2 linked regions of the Symmachiella macrocystis genome follow. Each later gene encodes a partner of the first gene's protein in a complex. Links are inferred from orthologs where the notes say so. Each region holds a gene or a part of one and is shown in the gene's direction. Other genes may lie near its edges.

Region 1 (7,917 bases):
GTCTTGTGGGTGCCCCAATGAACTTTGTCGTGTACTTTCCCAGGCTTTGGCCACGAGCACTTTGCCCAGCGCGCCGGTGGCGATGTAATCTATCGCTGCTTGGAAATGCTCGCCTGTGCGGGCTTGCGTCCCCATTTGGACGATGCGGCCATGTTTGCGCATCGCCTGCACCATGCGTTGCCCTTCGACCATGTTATGGCCGTCCGGTTTTTCGACGTAGACATCCTTGCCCGCTTGGCAGGCCATGATGGTGGGAATTGCGTGCCAATGATCGGGAGTGCCCACGACAATCACGTCCAGTGTCGGATCGTCGATCAACTTCAGAAAATCGGTCTCGGCTTTTGGCGGATGGCCTTGGGCGATTTTGACCACCTCGACGCCACGTGAAAGTCGCTCAGGGTCGAGATCACAAACCGTGACAACATCACATTCCGCCAGGCCGGCAAATGCAGTGATCAAAAACTGCGCCCGCCCACCGGTGCCGATACATCCCACACGCAGACGTTCATTGGCGGGAGCTTTTGCCGCTTGCGCTTCGCTCATCAAGACCGCTGCGGCAGCGGTATTGGTGGCCACGGCTGCCGAACTCTTCAGAAAACCACGCCGATTGGTCGCCGACATATTCGTCTCCTCCTGGTAAGCCATGGATGCACTTGGAGCCGTCTGGGCAGAGGGCCATTATAGGGACATCGTCGGCAAACAGGCAAACGGAGGACGAAAAGCTCTTCCAGTATCGCGTGCGAAATTGGTTCGTCCGTTGGCCACGTGTGAAACGTGCAAAGAAGTGCACACCGCGCGCCCCAATGGGGCCCGGGTGTGCAAACACTTGCCGATCCACAGACGCGAACGCGCCGCTGGTGAATACCCGCCGGTTACTTGATGAACGAATCCAACGCACCTGTCTTGGAGAGAATCACAATCACGATCAACACCGGTGACACGAAACGAATCGTGAACAACCAGACCGCTTGCAACTTCTTTCCCAATTCGCCAAACGGGGCGAAGCCACTGTTGCGATCTTCGTAGCTGACAAACCAGCCGGCGAAAATTGCGATGGCTAATCCGCCCAGCGGCAGCATGTAGCGAGTTGTTAAGTTGTCGAGGAAATCCAAGACGTTCCCATCACAGGCCGAAGCAATGCCCAATCCCCAGACCAACCCCCCGAACAGGCAAGTGGCAATGGATCGTTTCATCTTCCATTCGTCGACGAAGTACGCAACCACGACTTCTAACAATGAAACGGCGGAGGACCAGGCAGCGAACACCACCAGCAGGAAAAAGAAGCTGGAAAGGGCGGCGCCGTATGGCATTTTGATGAACAGGGCCGGTAGCGTCTTGAACAGCAACCCCGGACCTCCCTCAGCTTCCAGGCCAGCGTGAAACACGACAGCAAAAATCACCGCTCCGGCCATCAAAGCGATGAGCGTATCCAGAAACGCAATGGCCATGCCGTCACGAATCACGTGCCGCTCACTCTTGAGGTACGACCCGTACGTCACGATCGCCCCCATGCCCAATGACAACGTAAAGAACGCATGCCCCAATGCCTCTAATACGGCCGCAGCGCTCAATTTGTGAAAGTCGGGTTTGAACAAGAAGGTCAACGATTGTTCCAAGCCACCGGTGTATCCGACGTAGAACAGCAGGGCAACGAGCATTAAAAATAGGATCGGCATCAGGATTTTGCACAGTTTCTCAATCCCGCCATGAATCCCACCCACCACTACGGTGATCGTCAATGCCATGAAGATCGTATGCCAAAGCGAAGAAAGGTTTGCACTACCCGCCACCTCAGCAAACGTTCCCTCGGCGCCCAATTGGGCATCGGGCATGGCACCCAAAGAGACTGCCAGAAAATGCAGCGCCCATCCAGCGACGACAGAATAGAACGATAAAATCAAAAACCCAGAGGCTACCGCCATGCCGCCGGTCAGATAGGCGAGTATCCGCCCCAGCACGCTCCCCTCAGCGGCGAGATTTCGCATCGCTCCCAGAATATCACTGCCGCCGCGACGCCCGATGATCAACTCCGCATACATCAACGGCAAGCCGACCAGGGCGATGCAGATCAAATAGACCAACACAAACGCACCGCCACCGTATTCGCCGGTGATGTAAGGGAATTTCCATATGTTCCCCAACCCCACGGCGCTCCCGACAGCTGCCATAATAAAGCCAAAGTTCGTCGCAAACCCGCCACGATCCGGGTTACCTTGAACGCTTGCATTGGCGAGTTCTGCGCCGTTTTGATTCGGTTGGCCACTCATTGTCGCTCCCCCCCTCCGAATGATTATCCTAGCCCATAGCGCGCAGCTATGGTGTTTTGGTAACGGTCACATAATAACCGAAGCGTAAATCAGCGGCGTTTGTTACAGGCAAATTTCCATCAAAGGCGCAAAAAATGGCAAAACTTTCGATTCTGGCCGATTGTCCCTCTGAAATAGTTTTCGACGCCGGTGAACGGGGCAGGGGAGTGTTCCTTACGCGTCGGAATGACAATTGGCTGGTCAAAACGCGAGCGGATTCTTTATGATTGCTCGCACGGGCCGTGGACGGAGCGCGGCCCTTGCCTCGAGTTCCGATTTTTACAAGCAGCGACTTTGAACAATCTCACAACCAGCCAACAACAGGCGGTCGACCACAAGGAGGGACCGTTACTCGTGCTTGCCGGACCCGGCTCGGGCAAGACGCGGGTGATCACGCACCGCATTGCCCAGTTGGTGCAAAGCGGCGTGCACCCCTACAACATTCTGGCGATCACCTTCACGAACAAAGCGGCCCGTGAGATGGGCGAGCGTGTTGACGCTCTGTTGCCGGATGCCAAAATCTGGGTCAGCACGTTTCACCGGTTCTGCGCACAATTGCTGCGAAAGCACGCACGCGGCGTCGGTCTGCAACCCAACTACACGATTCTTGATACCTCCGACCAACGGAGGTTGCTTAAATCGGTGCTCACCGAGTTGGGGCACGACGTCAAACATTTTCCGCCGGCCAAAGTAGCGGCACGGATCAGCTCCAGCAAAAATCGCCTCGTCGGCCCCGAGGAATTCGCTCTCAACCCCGGGGGAGGCATCGGCGATACAATGTTGCGGGTTGTGACAGAGGCGTACCCCGCCTATCAACGCGCTTTGCAAGATAGCAATGCGGTCGACTTCGACGACCTGTTGCTGCACGTGGCACGCTTGCTGGAAGAAAACCCCGCTTTAAGGAGCCAGCTGGACGAGCGGTTTCAATACGTTCTCGTCGACGAATATCAGGACACCAACCTGCCGCAATACCGCATCGTCCGCGCGTTGTCACAGGATTTTCCGAATCTGTGCGCCACCGGCGACCCCGATCAATCGATCTATGCTTGGCGGGGAGCGGAGATCGGCAACATCTTGCGTTTCGAGCAAGATTATCCCGACGCAAAAGTCGTCCGCTTGGAACATAATTTCCGCAGTACCAAGGCCATCTTGCGGCAAGCGGATTTGTTGATCGGTCACAATTTCAACCGCAAAGCTAAAGCGCTGCTGACGGAGAATGATGAAGGGCCGCCGGTCGAGTTATTGACGTTCACCGACGGCGCCGCCGAGGCGGAAGGGATCGCGCTGCGGATTCAAGACCTCGTTGATCAAGCAGGCAGAGCATGGTCGGACTTCGCAATCTTTTATCGCGTCAATGCGCTTTCGCGGAGCATCGAACGAGCGTTGGCCCGCTTTCACATTCCGTATCAAGTCGCCGCCGGGGTCGGGTTTTATGACCGGGCGGAAGTCAAAGACATCGTCGCCTACCTACGGCTGATCGCTAACCCGGCCGACCGCACCGCGTTTGAACGAGTCGTCAACGTCCCCGCGCGGGGTATCGGCAAAACATCACTCACGCGTTTAACCGCTTGGGCGACGGGGCAGGGGGGCGGTTTGTTGGAAGCAGCGGCGCGAGCAGAGGAGGTCCCCAAGCTAACGAAGCGCGCCATTAAAGCACTGCATGGGTTTTACGAATTGATCTCCCAACTGTCGCAACGCACGGCGCAAGGAGTCGCCGAGTTGATTACGCAGGTCGTCACACAAACTGGCTATGATCATTCCTGGTTGGATGACCCCACGGAACAAAACATGGAGCGCGCCGCCAACGTGGATGAGTTGATCTCCGCAGCCCGGCAATACGATGCAGCTCACGGCGACGACGCCACGTTGGAAGGATTCCTGGAAGAAAGCTCGCTGATCAACGATGTCGACAGTCTCGATGAACATGCGGGAAGCGTGACGTTGATGACCTTGCACGCCGCCAAGGGATTGGAATATCCGGTGGTCTTCGTCGTCGGTGTCGAACAAAACCTATTGCCGCACGAAAGGGCGATCAACAGTGACGACCCGCATGAACTGGAAGAGGAGCGGCGGTTGTTATTTGTGGGCATGACGCGGGCGGAAGAGCAGTTGATGCTCACGCAAACAGCAGTGCGGGATATTCGCGGCCAGCGCCTGTCGACGATCCCCAGCCCGTTTTTGTTCGAGATGGACCTCGCCGCCACCGTCGTGGAAACCGACAGTGAATATATCGCGTGGGATGATGACTATGCCCACGACCATTCACTGGACGACTTCGAACCGATCATCAAGCAGCGCCCTGAAGAAGATGCGCCCCGACCGCAAATGATGACCGCCGCCGACTTGCTCAATGGCACCAACACCCCGACAGAAATCCCGCGCGGTTTCAGCATCGGCATGGACGTCCGCCATCCGCAGTACGGCGTAGGCACCGTCCGCAACATCGACGGCTTCGGCCGCCGCAAAACCGTCACTGTCGAATTCGCAGCAGGGGAGTGCCGTAACTTCGACATCGCCAAAAGCCCGCTGCAACCGGTGGGGCAGCGTTAAGTGGAAGTGTTTTTTTAGCCACAGATGAAACACGAGTAAAGCACAGATCAAACAAGAGACGTGCATTCCATGCAGGAAACCTCACGCAAAGTCGCAAAGGCCGCTAAGAGCCGGGCATGGTGAGTTACTTTGCTTTGCGATCTTTGCGCCTTTGCGTGAGGTGTTTTTCGGAGTGAAAAATTCAGTGACACTTTTTTAGAAGATCAGTTCAACACCTTCTGCAGTATCACCACATCCAACAATCGATCAAACTTACGGCCGATCTCCTTCAGCACGCCGACTTCGACAAATCCGAACATTTTGTTCAAATGTAGGCTCGCTTCGCTTTCGGCTGTCACGAGGGCGATTAGCGAATGGAAGTCGTGGTGGCGGGCTTCTTCGATGATTGCTACTTTCAGCGCGCGACCAATCCCTTGTCCGCGATGTTCGACGGCCACATAGAATGTCGTCTCCGCACTGATGTCGTACGCCGGTTTTTGATTCCAGCGGGACAGGGATGCCCAACCCACGACTTGGTTGTCGACTTCGGCAACGAGAATGGAATAGCGCGGACTATGGTCGTTGAACCACTGTTGTCGTTCCTCGAGTGTTTTCTCGGCGGTGTCGAACGTCGCCGTCGAGTCGCGAATCGCGGCGTTATAGATGTCGTTGATCGCATTTAGATCGCTGTGTTGTGCCGGTCGAATCACAGGCATGAAATTGCTCCGTATCGGTTGAGCAGTTGGAGGGCAGGGGGGCATTATAACGCGGTACCGCGAATCGTCATTCCACAATACTACTTCTAGGTTGTATGGCGATTCACAGTTCCCAGCGGGTGGGCCGCTAGACTACGATCAACCTAATACTTCCTCAGACTGAGCGATTACTTGAATCACACACATACATCCAGAGCGACAAAACGCATTGCCATCGTTGGGGGCGGGCCAATTGGGTTGGAGGCCGCTCTTTACGGACGCTTGGCGGGCTTTGATGTTGATCTCTACGAAAAAGGTCCGCTGGCCGCGAATATGCGGGACTGGGGACATGTGCGCCTGTTCAGCCCGTTTCGCATGAACGCCTCCAATTGGGCGCAACGCGCGATCGACGAGCAACAACCAGGCGTGCGACTGCCCGGTGACGATCAATTTCTTACCGGCCGCGAATATGCCGACCGTTACCTGCTCCCGTTGAGTCGACTCCCCATACTGTCTGAAAGTTTGCACGAACAGACGACGGTCGTCGGCATCAGTCGCATGAACTCTTGGAAAGCGGACCTGATCGAAAACCCTGCGCGCGGCAATGATCTGTTCCGACTTCTTTTGCGGGATCGAAGCGGAATAGAACGTGATGTGTCCGCTGATTATGTGCTCGATTGTTCGGGCGTCTATCCGCATCACAACTGGCTCGGAGCAGGGGGGCTGCCGGCAGTGGGGGAGACGTCAGCGGTCGGCGCGATCGAATACGGCGTCCCGGACATATTGGGCAGCCGCCGCGAATTTTACGCGGGGCAAACAACATTGGTCATCGGGAGTGGATATTCGGCAGCGACAGCGATTACAGGATTGGCACGACTTGCCGAATCGGATAAAAAAACACGGGCGATTTGGATCACCCGCTCCGAGCGCACACCGCCGCTGGCGGTTATTGATGAGGATCCCTTACCCGAGCGAGGTACATTGACGGCGAAGGCCAATCGGTTGGCAATGTCAGCGGACTCGCCCATCACATTGATGCCGCAACGCATCATTCAGGGAATTCAATTGATAGATGGGCAGGGGGGCTTTCGCGTGATTGTTCGTCATCGCGAGGAGCATGAAATGCTCTCTGCCGACCGCATCGTTGCCAATGTCGGATATCAGCCCGACCGGTCGTTGTACAGCGAACTACAAATGCACGAATGTTATGCCACCTCAGGTCCGATCAAGTTAGCGGCCGCGTTGATGGGGGAGACGTCAACCGATTGTCTGAATCAGTCCAGCAATGGAGTTGAAACATTGCGCAATCCCGAGCCGGGATTTTTTATCTTGGGGGCAAAAAGTTATGGACGCGATTCGCGGTTTTTGATTCGTGTGGGTTTGGAACAGATTGTCGATGTGTATGATTTCTTGGCCGCGGAATCGGAAACACCCATGTCGCGAAAGGGTGAGCAGGGGGCGCAGCTACAACAATGAGCATCGCAAACATTCCGTCCGTCGAACTTCAAGCGTTGGATGAACTTTGGTTTCAAGTCTCCGGCACATTGTGCAATCTGCAGTGCACACACTGCTTCATCAGTTGTAGTCCGCACAATGACAGCTTCGGCTATCTATCGCTTGACGAAGTGCAGCGGCGTCTTGAGGAATCGGTCGCCTTTGGTGTCAAAGAGTATTACTTCACCGGGGGGGAACCATTTCTCAATAAAGAATTGATCCCCATGCTCAAGGCGACGTTAGCTTACGGTCCCGCCACCGTGCTAACGAATGCGACGGTTCTCAAACCAGAGTGGTTGCGTGAACTTCGCCGCGCCGAAGAGGGGGCGGTCTACAGTTTAGAAATCCGTGTCTCCATCGACGGCCCCACCGCTGCGATCAACGATCCGATTCGCGGCGAAGGGACATTCAAACGCGCGATGCAGGGTGTTCGACTTCTCGTTGAGCATGGCTTTCTACCCATCATCACGATGACGCGCACCTGGGACGAAGCGGACGATCCTGGGATCATCAGCGCCTTTCGCGCAGCGCTGCATGAGCTAGGTTATACGCGGCCACGGTTAAAGATCTTGCCGCGATTACAAATCGGGGCAGAGGTGCAACGGACTCACGGTTATGATGCAGAGGATGTCGTCACGCACGAGATGCTGAGCGATTACGATGTGGGCCAATTGATCTGCGCACACAGTCGTGTGATCACCGATAGGGGGGTCTGCGTTTGTCCGATCCTGCTCGACTCTCCAGCCGCGCAATTGGGGGAGACGTTAGCGGAATCGACATCGCCCTTCCCACTTGCCCACGGCGCATGCTACACCTGTTATCAGTACGGCGCGATCTGCACAAATCCTTCGTCGCAGGTTGTCGAACAACAGCGCGCCGCGGATAGCAAAAAC
Region 2 (7,872 bases), 290 kb from region 1 along the record:
ACGGCGACGGTTTGAGCTTCTTCGGCCGAAGCCCCGGCGCCTTCTAAGATACGCCGAGTGATTTCTTCCAACTGCTGAGTATTGAATGTGGGCATAATTGATTTTTGAGATGCGTTTTGTGTCGGGAAAATTGTTTGTTTTGAGAATAGCAATCGCCCTCAACAATCACCAGCGCGGCGGCGGATTTCCGCCGGTATGAGGCTCGCCTGGGCAACGACGCAATCAATACACGCAGGATGCAATCAGGGTCGGCACTCCACTTCTCAGGCTCGTCCCCTCATGCCTCAAGCCGACTTTCGCAATTTCACGACCCGATTCAACCTGTGCGGGTTATAACGACGATACTCGTTATGAGACTGGTGCGCGCATGATGCGCAACGGCGATGACTGCTGGCGGATCTCAAAACTGATATGGATTACCGCGTCGAACTCACAACCTATACCGGCCCCATTGACTTGTTGCTGTACTTGGTACGGCGTCATGAGGTGGACGTTACGGATTTACCGATCGCAAAAATCACCGCGCAATTTGGTGAGTTTCTTGAAGTTCTGGAGCTGATCGATTTTGACTTGGTCGGCGAATTTGTGGTGCTGGCCAGTACGCTCGTCGAAATCAAAAGCCGTATGGTGCTACCGCGGCCTGAGGAAGAAGAGGCCCCCGAAGTTGACGTCACCGAAGACCCCCGCAGTGAATTGGTGCGGCAACTGCTGGAGTATAAGAAATTCAAGGATGCCGCTAAGCTTCTCGAAGACCAAGCAGCGCTGTGGCAGCAACGTTATCCACGGCTCAGCGATGAGCGTCCCGCAGGCGGAAAAGGGGCGCGGCAGGATCATATTAAGGATGTGGAACTGTGGGACTTGGTGAGCGCGTTCTCGCGAATCGTGCGTCAGATCGATCCGGAAGAACAGAAAAGCATCGTCTACGACGACACGCCGATTTCGGTCTATATTGATCGCGTGGGCAAACGGGTCAAGCAGGACCAGCGTGTTGCCTTCAGCGCATTTTTCGAGGGGAGCAATTCCAAGAGCAAGATCGTGGGGATCTTCTTGGCCATTTTAGAATTGCTGCGCAACTATTATTTCCGTGCGGTGCAAGAGGACGAAAGCGGCGAAATCTGGGTCATGCCTCCCGACCCCAACCGTCCGCCGCCAGCTGAATCCGAAACAAATGCCCCGATGGAGACCGCTGAAATTGCTGACTCAGCGTCTGCTGAGCTTCCGGCCGTGACTGAGTCGGGCGAGGCGCCGCTTCCCCCGCCTGAGTGAGAACGGTTTTCAACCACTGGGCGCGCAGGACAGTCGTTGGCGAGAAACCGTGTCAATCCGTGGATTCCCCACGAAATTCGCCCCTGTTTCACTTGTATGTCCACGACTCGCGATTAGCATTTGTGCAAGCAAACAGAAACTGTCGAACGGCGCTGCCCTCGACAAAATTCACTGCACAAACATTAAAATCAAACGCGAGAACGGGAACCGAGCGATGCAAGGCAATCAAAAAATTATCGACGCACTCAATGCCGGACTGACGATCGAACTGACGGCGATTAATCAGTACTTCATTCAGGCCAAGATGTGCATGAATTGGGGCTTCAATAAATTGGGCGCCAAGCACTACGAAGAGTCGATGGGCGAGATGAAGCACGCGGAGTTGCTGATCGACCGGATTCTCTTCCTGGAAGGCGTTCCCGAGATCGCGCGTTATGACGTGATTCGCGTGGGCGAGAACGTCAAAGAGCAGTTTGAGCATGATCTCAAATTGGAAACCAGCGGCGTGGATGCTTACAACGATGCGGTAGACTTGTGCATTCAGCTCAAAGATGGCGGCACGCGGGATTTGGTCGAGAAGATCTTGGTCGAGTCCGAAGAGCACGTCGATTGGCTGGAAACTCAACTCGAGATCATCGGCACAATCGGCATCGAGAATTACCTGCAATCGCAACTGGGCGAAAGCGAAGAAGGGTAATCGCGGCGGTTATGATGTGCGTGTGGGGTCCGCTATGCGGGCCTTGCCACGTACCGTTTCCGCCTGAAATATGCCAAGTGATGCCAGCACAAACGACAGATTAAGCCATGGGGCAGAGTGCCGTCTGCGAGATGCTCGCCGCTGGAACCGCGGTCCGCACAGCGGACCCTACGTAAGCGACGAACGTTAGAGGCTGTTTTCGAATTGCTCGCGGCGGGCGGCGAGGATTTGCTTGAGCACGAGGTGGCACGCGGTGCAGCCGCTGCCCGCTCCGGTTTGTTGCTTCAAATCCTGGACTGATTCGGCGTTGAAAACGCTAACCGCTGAATCAATTTCTTCGGACGAGACGCCCAGACAGCGGCAAATCACATCGGTGCTACAGCCGCTCGCAGTGGTCTTTTCCACGACGGCAGAGGTTTTCACTGCGGAGAGAGTCGCTTTGGCAGCCCAATTAGTCATATCGGTCGATCCCATGCAGTCAACATGGATTGAGAATGAGTCTCAGTTGCACTGGTTCAATTCTACCGAAACGTCAGACGATGTCAAATCCAATTGGCACTGTCTCGATCGTGAGCGTGTAGTCCGCCGGCGCGCCCTTCATAAACCGTGTTGCGGCAATGGGTTATCTGGTTTGACTCACAATTCTGTCAGGGACCCCGTATACTGTTCGTTGAGTGCTCCGTCGGTGGCGGGGCGATAGCTGGTGACTATTGTGTTACGGATTTCAACATGCCTGAGTTTCAGTTACAGAGTGAATTTCAGCCCGGCGGCGACCAGCCAGCAGCGATTGAGGCGCTGGTCAAAGGGATTCAAGCGGGACAGAAGGAACAGGTGCTGTTAGGGGTCACCGGCTCGGGCAAGACCTTCACAATGGCCAATGTGATCCAACAAATGCAGCGGCCGGCGCTGGTGCTGTCGCACAATAAGACCTTGGCGGCGCAGTTGTATTCGGAGTTCAAGGCGTTCTTTCCGCACAACGCCGTGTCGTATTTTGTCAGCTATTACGATTATTATCAGCCCGAAGCATATATTCCGCAGCGCGACATCTACATCGAAAAAGATGCGTCGATTAACGAAGAGATCGATCGTTTGCGGCTGCAGGCGACCAGTTCGTTGGTCAGTCGCCGCGACGTGATTGTCGTGGCGAGCGTGAGTTGTATCTACGGCTTGGGGTCCCCCAAAGACTATTTGGAGATGATGTTGCCGTTGCGGGTGGGGGACGAAATCGACCGCGATGAGATGCTGCTGAAGCTGATTGACATCCAATACGATCGCAACGACATCAGTTTTCAGCGGGGCACCGTCCGCGTGCGGGGTGACGTGGTGGAGTGCTGGCCGGCGTATGAGGAGTATGCCTACCGCATTGAACTGTGGGGCGATGAAATCGAAAAACTGTCGATCATCAACCCGCTGACCGGACAAGAAGCCCGCGTGCTGGAAGACGCATACATCTACCCCGCCAAGCATTTTGTCATGCCGCAGGAACGGATTACGGCGGCCATCAAGGCGATCGAAGACGAGTTGAATGGGCGGTTGCAAGAATTGCGAGAAGCGGGCAAATTGCTGGAAGCGCAACGGTTAGCGGCGCGGACGCGATTTGATTTGGAAATGATGCAAGAGGTCGGTTATTGTCCCGGCATCGAAAATTACAGCCAGCCGTTATCAGGTCGTCCCCCCGGATCGCCGCCCGATACGCTGATGGACTTTTTCCCGGACGACTTTCTGGCGTTCATCGACGAATCGCACGCCACTTCGCCGCAAGTCCGTGCCATGTTTGCCGGCGATCATTCGCGAAAGACGACGCTCGTCGAACATGGGTTCCGCCTGCCTTCAGCACTCGACAATCGGCCCTTGAAGTTTGACGAATGGCGCGAGCGGCTGAATCAAATTGTGTATGTGTCGGCGACCCCCGGCGACTGGGAATTGGAACAGACCGGCGGTGAATTTGTCGAACAGGTGATTCGCCCGACCGGTCTCGTCGATCCCGTGATCCACATCGTTCCTGCCCGCGGCCAGGTCCCGCATTTGATGGAACAAATTCGCAAACGAGCCGAGGTCCAGGAACGGGTCTTGGTCACGACGCTCACTAAGCGATTGTCGGAGGAACTGACGCGTTATTTGTCCGAGCAGGGGATTCGTTGCAAGTGGCTGCATTCGGAATTGGACGCGATTGAACGTGTGGAGATTCTTCGCGAATTGCGAGAACACAAATTCGATGCGTTGATTGGCATTAACTTGTTGCGGGAAGGTTTGGACTTGCCGGAAGTCTCCTTAGTCGCCATTCTGGATGCGGACAAAGAAGGCTTTTTGCGTAGTGAAACAAGTCTGATTCAAACCATCGGGCGGACGGCACGGAATGTGAATGCTGAGGTGTATTTGTATGCGGATCGCGTGACCAATAGCATGCAGCGGGCGATTGATGAAACGAATCGCCGTCGCGAATTGCAATTGGCGTATAATGCGGAGCATGGGGTTACGCCCGAAACGATTCGCAAGGCGATTTCTCGCGGGATTGAGGAAGATATCGAAGCGCGGCAAGTGGAGCAGGCGGCAGCGGGAATTGGGGATGAACAACAGTACGTCACTATGGAGTTCGTCCAAGAATTGGAAGCGGAGATGCTGGCGGCGGCTGAAGATTTGCAATTCGAACGGGCCGCTGAACTGCGTGATCGGATTTTGCAACTCAAGCAACAGCTCGGACAACCGCTGACGGCGGACGAAAAGGTGGCAGAGGGGCAAGTCAAATCGCAGACCAAGAAAAAGCGGGGTCGCCGTCGTGGGGGTGGAAAACGGGTTCCCAAACCAGGCAATCGCGAGTAGCAAATTACGTTGATTGGTTGCGACCAGATTTGATGGGGTGGACTGGGAGAAACGCGTCACATGCTGAGCGCTAAGGCAGTGGATCGTTGGGCTGAAGATTGGGCCGATGGATTGAACCCAATTTTGGTGAAGGAGACGCGGCAGGTCTTCAAAACCCATTTGGTGACGATCCCGTTCTTTGCGGCGTTGGTGGTCGCCTGGTTTGTGGCCATGTCGGTTGTGATCGAACCGGCGCATCCGGAGAGTATTCTCGGCCCCAAACTTCTCAAGCCCTTGTTGTTGGTGCTCGGTGCTGCGTTGTTTTACGTCGTGCCCTACATCAGTTTCCGCAGCATGACCGCCGAGCGCGAACGTCACACGTTTGAGATGCTGGCCGTTAGCTCGCTATCCGACTCGCAGATCTTTTGGGGGAAATTCAGTTCGGCGCTCGTCCTGATCGGATTGTTTGTCGCAGCGTTTGCACCGTTCATTTCGATGACCTATATGCTCCGTGGCTTAAGCGTGTTTGACATTGCCGGGGCACTGATTGTCATTTCAGCCACAGCCACTACGTTGTCAATATTTGGTCTGATGTTGGGTGCGCTGGCGACGAAGCTGCATTGGCAGATTGTGAATATGCTGCTGTTGTTAGGTGGTTCCACCATCGCTGCTATCTTCTTGTCGGAACTTACTGCATCCATTGCGTTATCCGGCGCGGGCGTCAATCTGTGTGGCATGGCCTGTTTTCTGATTGGGTTTGTGGGATTTCCCGGTCTGTTTTTTGCGGCGGTGACGTTGGGCAGCTTGCGTCCGCCGACTATGGGGTTGGTGCGGACTTATGTCGGACAGGAAGACCTGCCGGCGATCGTGCAGGCTGCGGAAAATCTCGCTACGGCGATCGAGCAACATGTTCCGCTACGACCGGAGTCGTACACGCTGCGTCAACTTAAGAAAGTTCCCATCACGCCCGAGGCGGTGCAATCGATGGTGCCGGTCGTTGTGCGGATGGAACGGTTGTTAAATCCCCGTCAACGGCTGTTCGGGCATCTGGGGCGTTATCGATATCTGACCATCAAAGGGGCGGCGGAACCGTTGGAGATGATTTGCACTGTGCAAAACATGGTGTTACACCGCTTCGGTTGGAGTGAGTTATGCGTGGCGGATGCCGATGAAATTCCGCTCACCGAGGAATACCTCGTCTATACGATTGGCCCCGATGATTTGCGGACATTGAAACTGGCAGTTCTTCGACTTCGGGAGTTGTTGAACCGTGACGAACCGCCGGAGCTGGAAGAAGCGGGGATTTTCTCAGAACGACCCGAATCGGATGCATTGAATATGAACGATCCGGATGATGGACCACAGTGATTGGAATGATCGAAATGTCGGATCCGGCCACACCATTTCCATTGTTGTCTGACAATCGCAGTCCGCGGTTGCAGCGGTGGAATGATGCGCTGAATCCGATCTTGGTGAAGGAATTGCGGCAACTGTGGAAAAGCCGGCAATTCGTGGTCATCTTTTTTGTGCTGCTGACCGCTGCTTGGGGCATCAGCATCACGGCGCTAGTGGCGCCGGAGGTTGTTTTGAAATTCGTGCCGTTTGGCTACGGCCATACGGGACAGATCCACGCCGCCGCTCTGTTTTTCATGCTGTATGGTTGTTTGGTGATTGCTTTGAACTTTGCGGTGCCGCTCCGCGCGTTAGACAGCTTGGCGCATGAGTTCGCCGGTAGCACGATGGAGACCTTGGTTCTGACGCGGATCCCTTCGGACCGGATCACGATCGGCAAATTCTGGTGCGCCGCACTGCATATGGGGCTGTACTTCGCCGCCTTAGGCCCGTTTATTGTGGTGACATATCTATTGCCGGGGATCGATCTGCTGACGATTGCGTTGATGTTATTGGTGTCGATCGTTATTTCGACCGGGTTGAGTAGCGTTGCCTTGTGGCTGGGATCGTACTGCAAGTCCGCGGCAATGCGCCCCGTGTTGACGATGGTACTGTTGGCGGCGTGCTGTCTGACGACCTGGTTTTGGCTTTTCACCGTGTACCAAGCTTTGCAGTTGGGCAACACAGGTTGGATGATTTGCACAGGGCTTCCCTGTTGTTTTGTGCCGTGGTTGGTGATTTCGAGCGCCAGTCTTGCGGCAGCGGTGGTACGGGTGCGGCCGAAATCGCCACGTTTGAATCGCATTCAGTTTATTCCCGCAGAGGAATTGCAGCCGATCGCACTGAGCGTATTAGAATTCACCGAAGCCGTGCGTGTGCAGTTTCCAGTCGAGTACGATGAACCCCCTGCCCGACCGCCTCAATCCATGATGTTTCGCGAGGCTCAGGCCCATGTGCTCGAGTTGGCCCGCAAAGCGGACCGATTGATGAACCGTCAGCGCCTATTGCATGGAACGGTCTTGTCCAAGATGCCCCTCGTCCCGCAGCAAGCCCGCACAGCCTTTGCGCAAGTCCGCAACGGGTTTTATGCGATCATCGTCACCAATTTGTGGTACGGGATCTGCCACGACGACCCACACCCGCACGTTTGGCCCAACCGTCTGCAAATGCCCAAAATTCGCGAGGGACAATTAGACAAACTAGAAGCCGCAGCCCACGACCTGATCGCCGCATGTGAAGAAATCACCGCCCCACCAACATCGCCATCTCCTCCACCCACTAACATACCTAAAAAACAACCTCCTTCTCCCCCTGGGAGAGGGCCGGGTTGAGGGTTTTCGCACGATAGTTGATGGCCATCAGCGGTTTTCCGTTGGGGCCGTTGGTGGTTCTACATCGAAAGCTGCGTCGCGACGCACTGAGGCCAGTGGCTTTAGGTGCACCAGCGGCGGATTAGTTTTTCGAACATCTCGGTCCCCTGCTCCAACTGTTCCAACGTGATCCATTCGTCGTCAGTGTGGGCTTGGGCGATGTCGCCGGGGCCGTAAACGACCTTCCGCTTTAAGTCACTAAACATGGCACCGTCGGTTCCATAGGTGACCGTTTGGGCTTCGGTTTTTCCAGTGATGTCCAAAAACTCGTTGACGAAATCAGAATGGGGATCGACGTACAACGGCGCACCGTTGCCGTGTGCTTGGAATTCCAAACCGCACTTCTCA

Evidence for each region. Proteins that work in one complex are often made in the same cells at the same time.
Region 2: the proteins of CA54_RS21235 (region 1) and uvrB are in contact, whole or in part, in a crystal structure (PDB 7EGT), measured with the Thermus thermophilus proteins. The link is inferred for Symmachiella macrocystis from one-to-one orthologs. Residues at the interface, in WP_096412145.1 of Thermus thermophilus: His654, Arg656, Phe657, Gln666, Asp668, Glu669, Lys680, Arg681, Leu682, Ser683, Lys685, Tyr686, Ala687; in WP_096411307.1 of Thermus thermophilus: Glu23, Leu25, Arg26, Asp27, Gly28, Glu29, Arg30, Phe31, Arg55, Glu326, Asp327, Phe328, Glu379, Ser382, Gln383, His398, Gly400, Arg401.

The regions. Positions count from the first base shown.
Region 1 is NZ_SJPP01000002.1:831,416-839,332, reverse strand. Bases 2,275-5,228 are described here. They hold CA54_RS21235 (ATP-dependent helicase), read left to right. Parts: upstream 2,275-2,600; coding sequence 2,601-4,856; downstream 4,857-5,228. Other genes in these bases: CA54_RS21230 (GNAT family N-acetyltransferase), read right to left, coding at 5,060-5,228. Also shown: CA54_RS21245 (Gfo/Idh/MocA family protein), read right to left, coding at 1-621; CA54_RS21240 (sodium-dependent transporter), read right to left, coding at 873-2,267; more of CA54_RS21230, read right to left, coding at 5,229-5,551; CA54_RS21225 (monooxygenase), read left to right, coding at 5,723-7,006; CA54_RS21220 (radical SAM protein), read left to right, coding at 7,003-7,917. UniProt on the Escherichia coli protein: A helicase with DNA-dependent ATPase activity. Unwinds DNA duplexes with 3'-5' polarity. Translocates on single-stranded DNA with 3'-5' polarity. Initiates unwinding more efficiently from a nicked substrate than double-stranded DNA.
Region 2 is NZ_SJPP01000002.1:541,016-548,887, reverse strand. Bases 2,329-5,237 are described here. They hold uvrB (excinuclease ABC subunit UvrB), read left to right. Parts: upstream 2,329-2,692; coding sequence 2,693-4,783; downstream 4,784-5,237. Other genes in these bases: CA54_RS20155 (ABC transporter permease), read left to right, coding at 4,844-5,237; CA54_RS20165 ((2Fe-2S)-binding protein), read right to left, coding at 2,329-2,422. Also shown: CA54_RS20180 (Ldh family oxidoreductase), read right to left, coding at 1-95; CA54_RS20175 (segregation and condensation protein A), read left to right, coding at 412-1,266; bfr (bacterioferritin), read left to right, coding at 1,481-1,963; more of CA54_RS20165, read right to left, coding at 2,150-2,328; more of CA54_RS20155, read left to right, coding at 5,238-6,130; CA54_RS20150 (ABC transporter permease), read left to right, coding at 6,145-7,485; CA54_RS20145 (M20 family metallopeptidase), read right to left, coding at 7,587-7,872. UniProt on the Escherichia coli protein: The UvrABC repair system catalyzes the recognition and processing of DNA lesions. A damage recognition complex composed of 2 UvrA and 2 UvrB subunits scans DNA for abnormalities.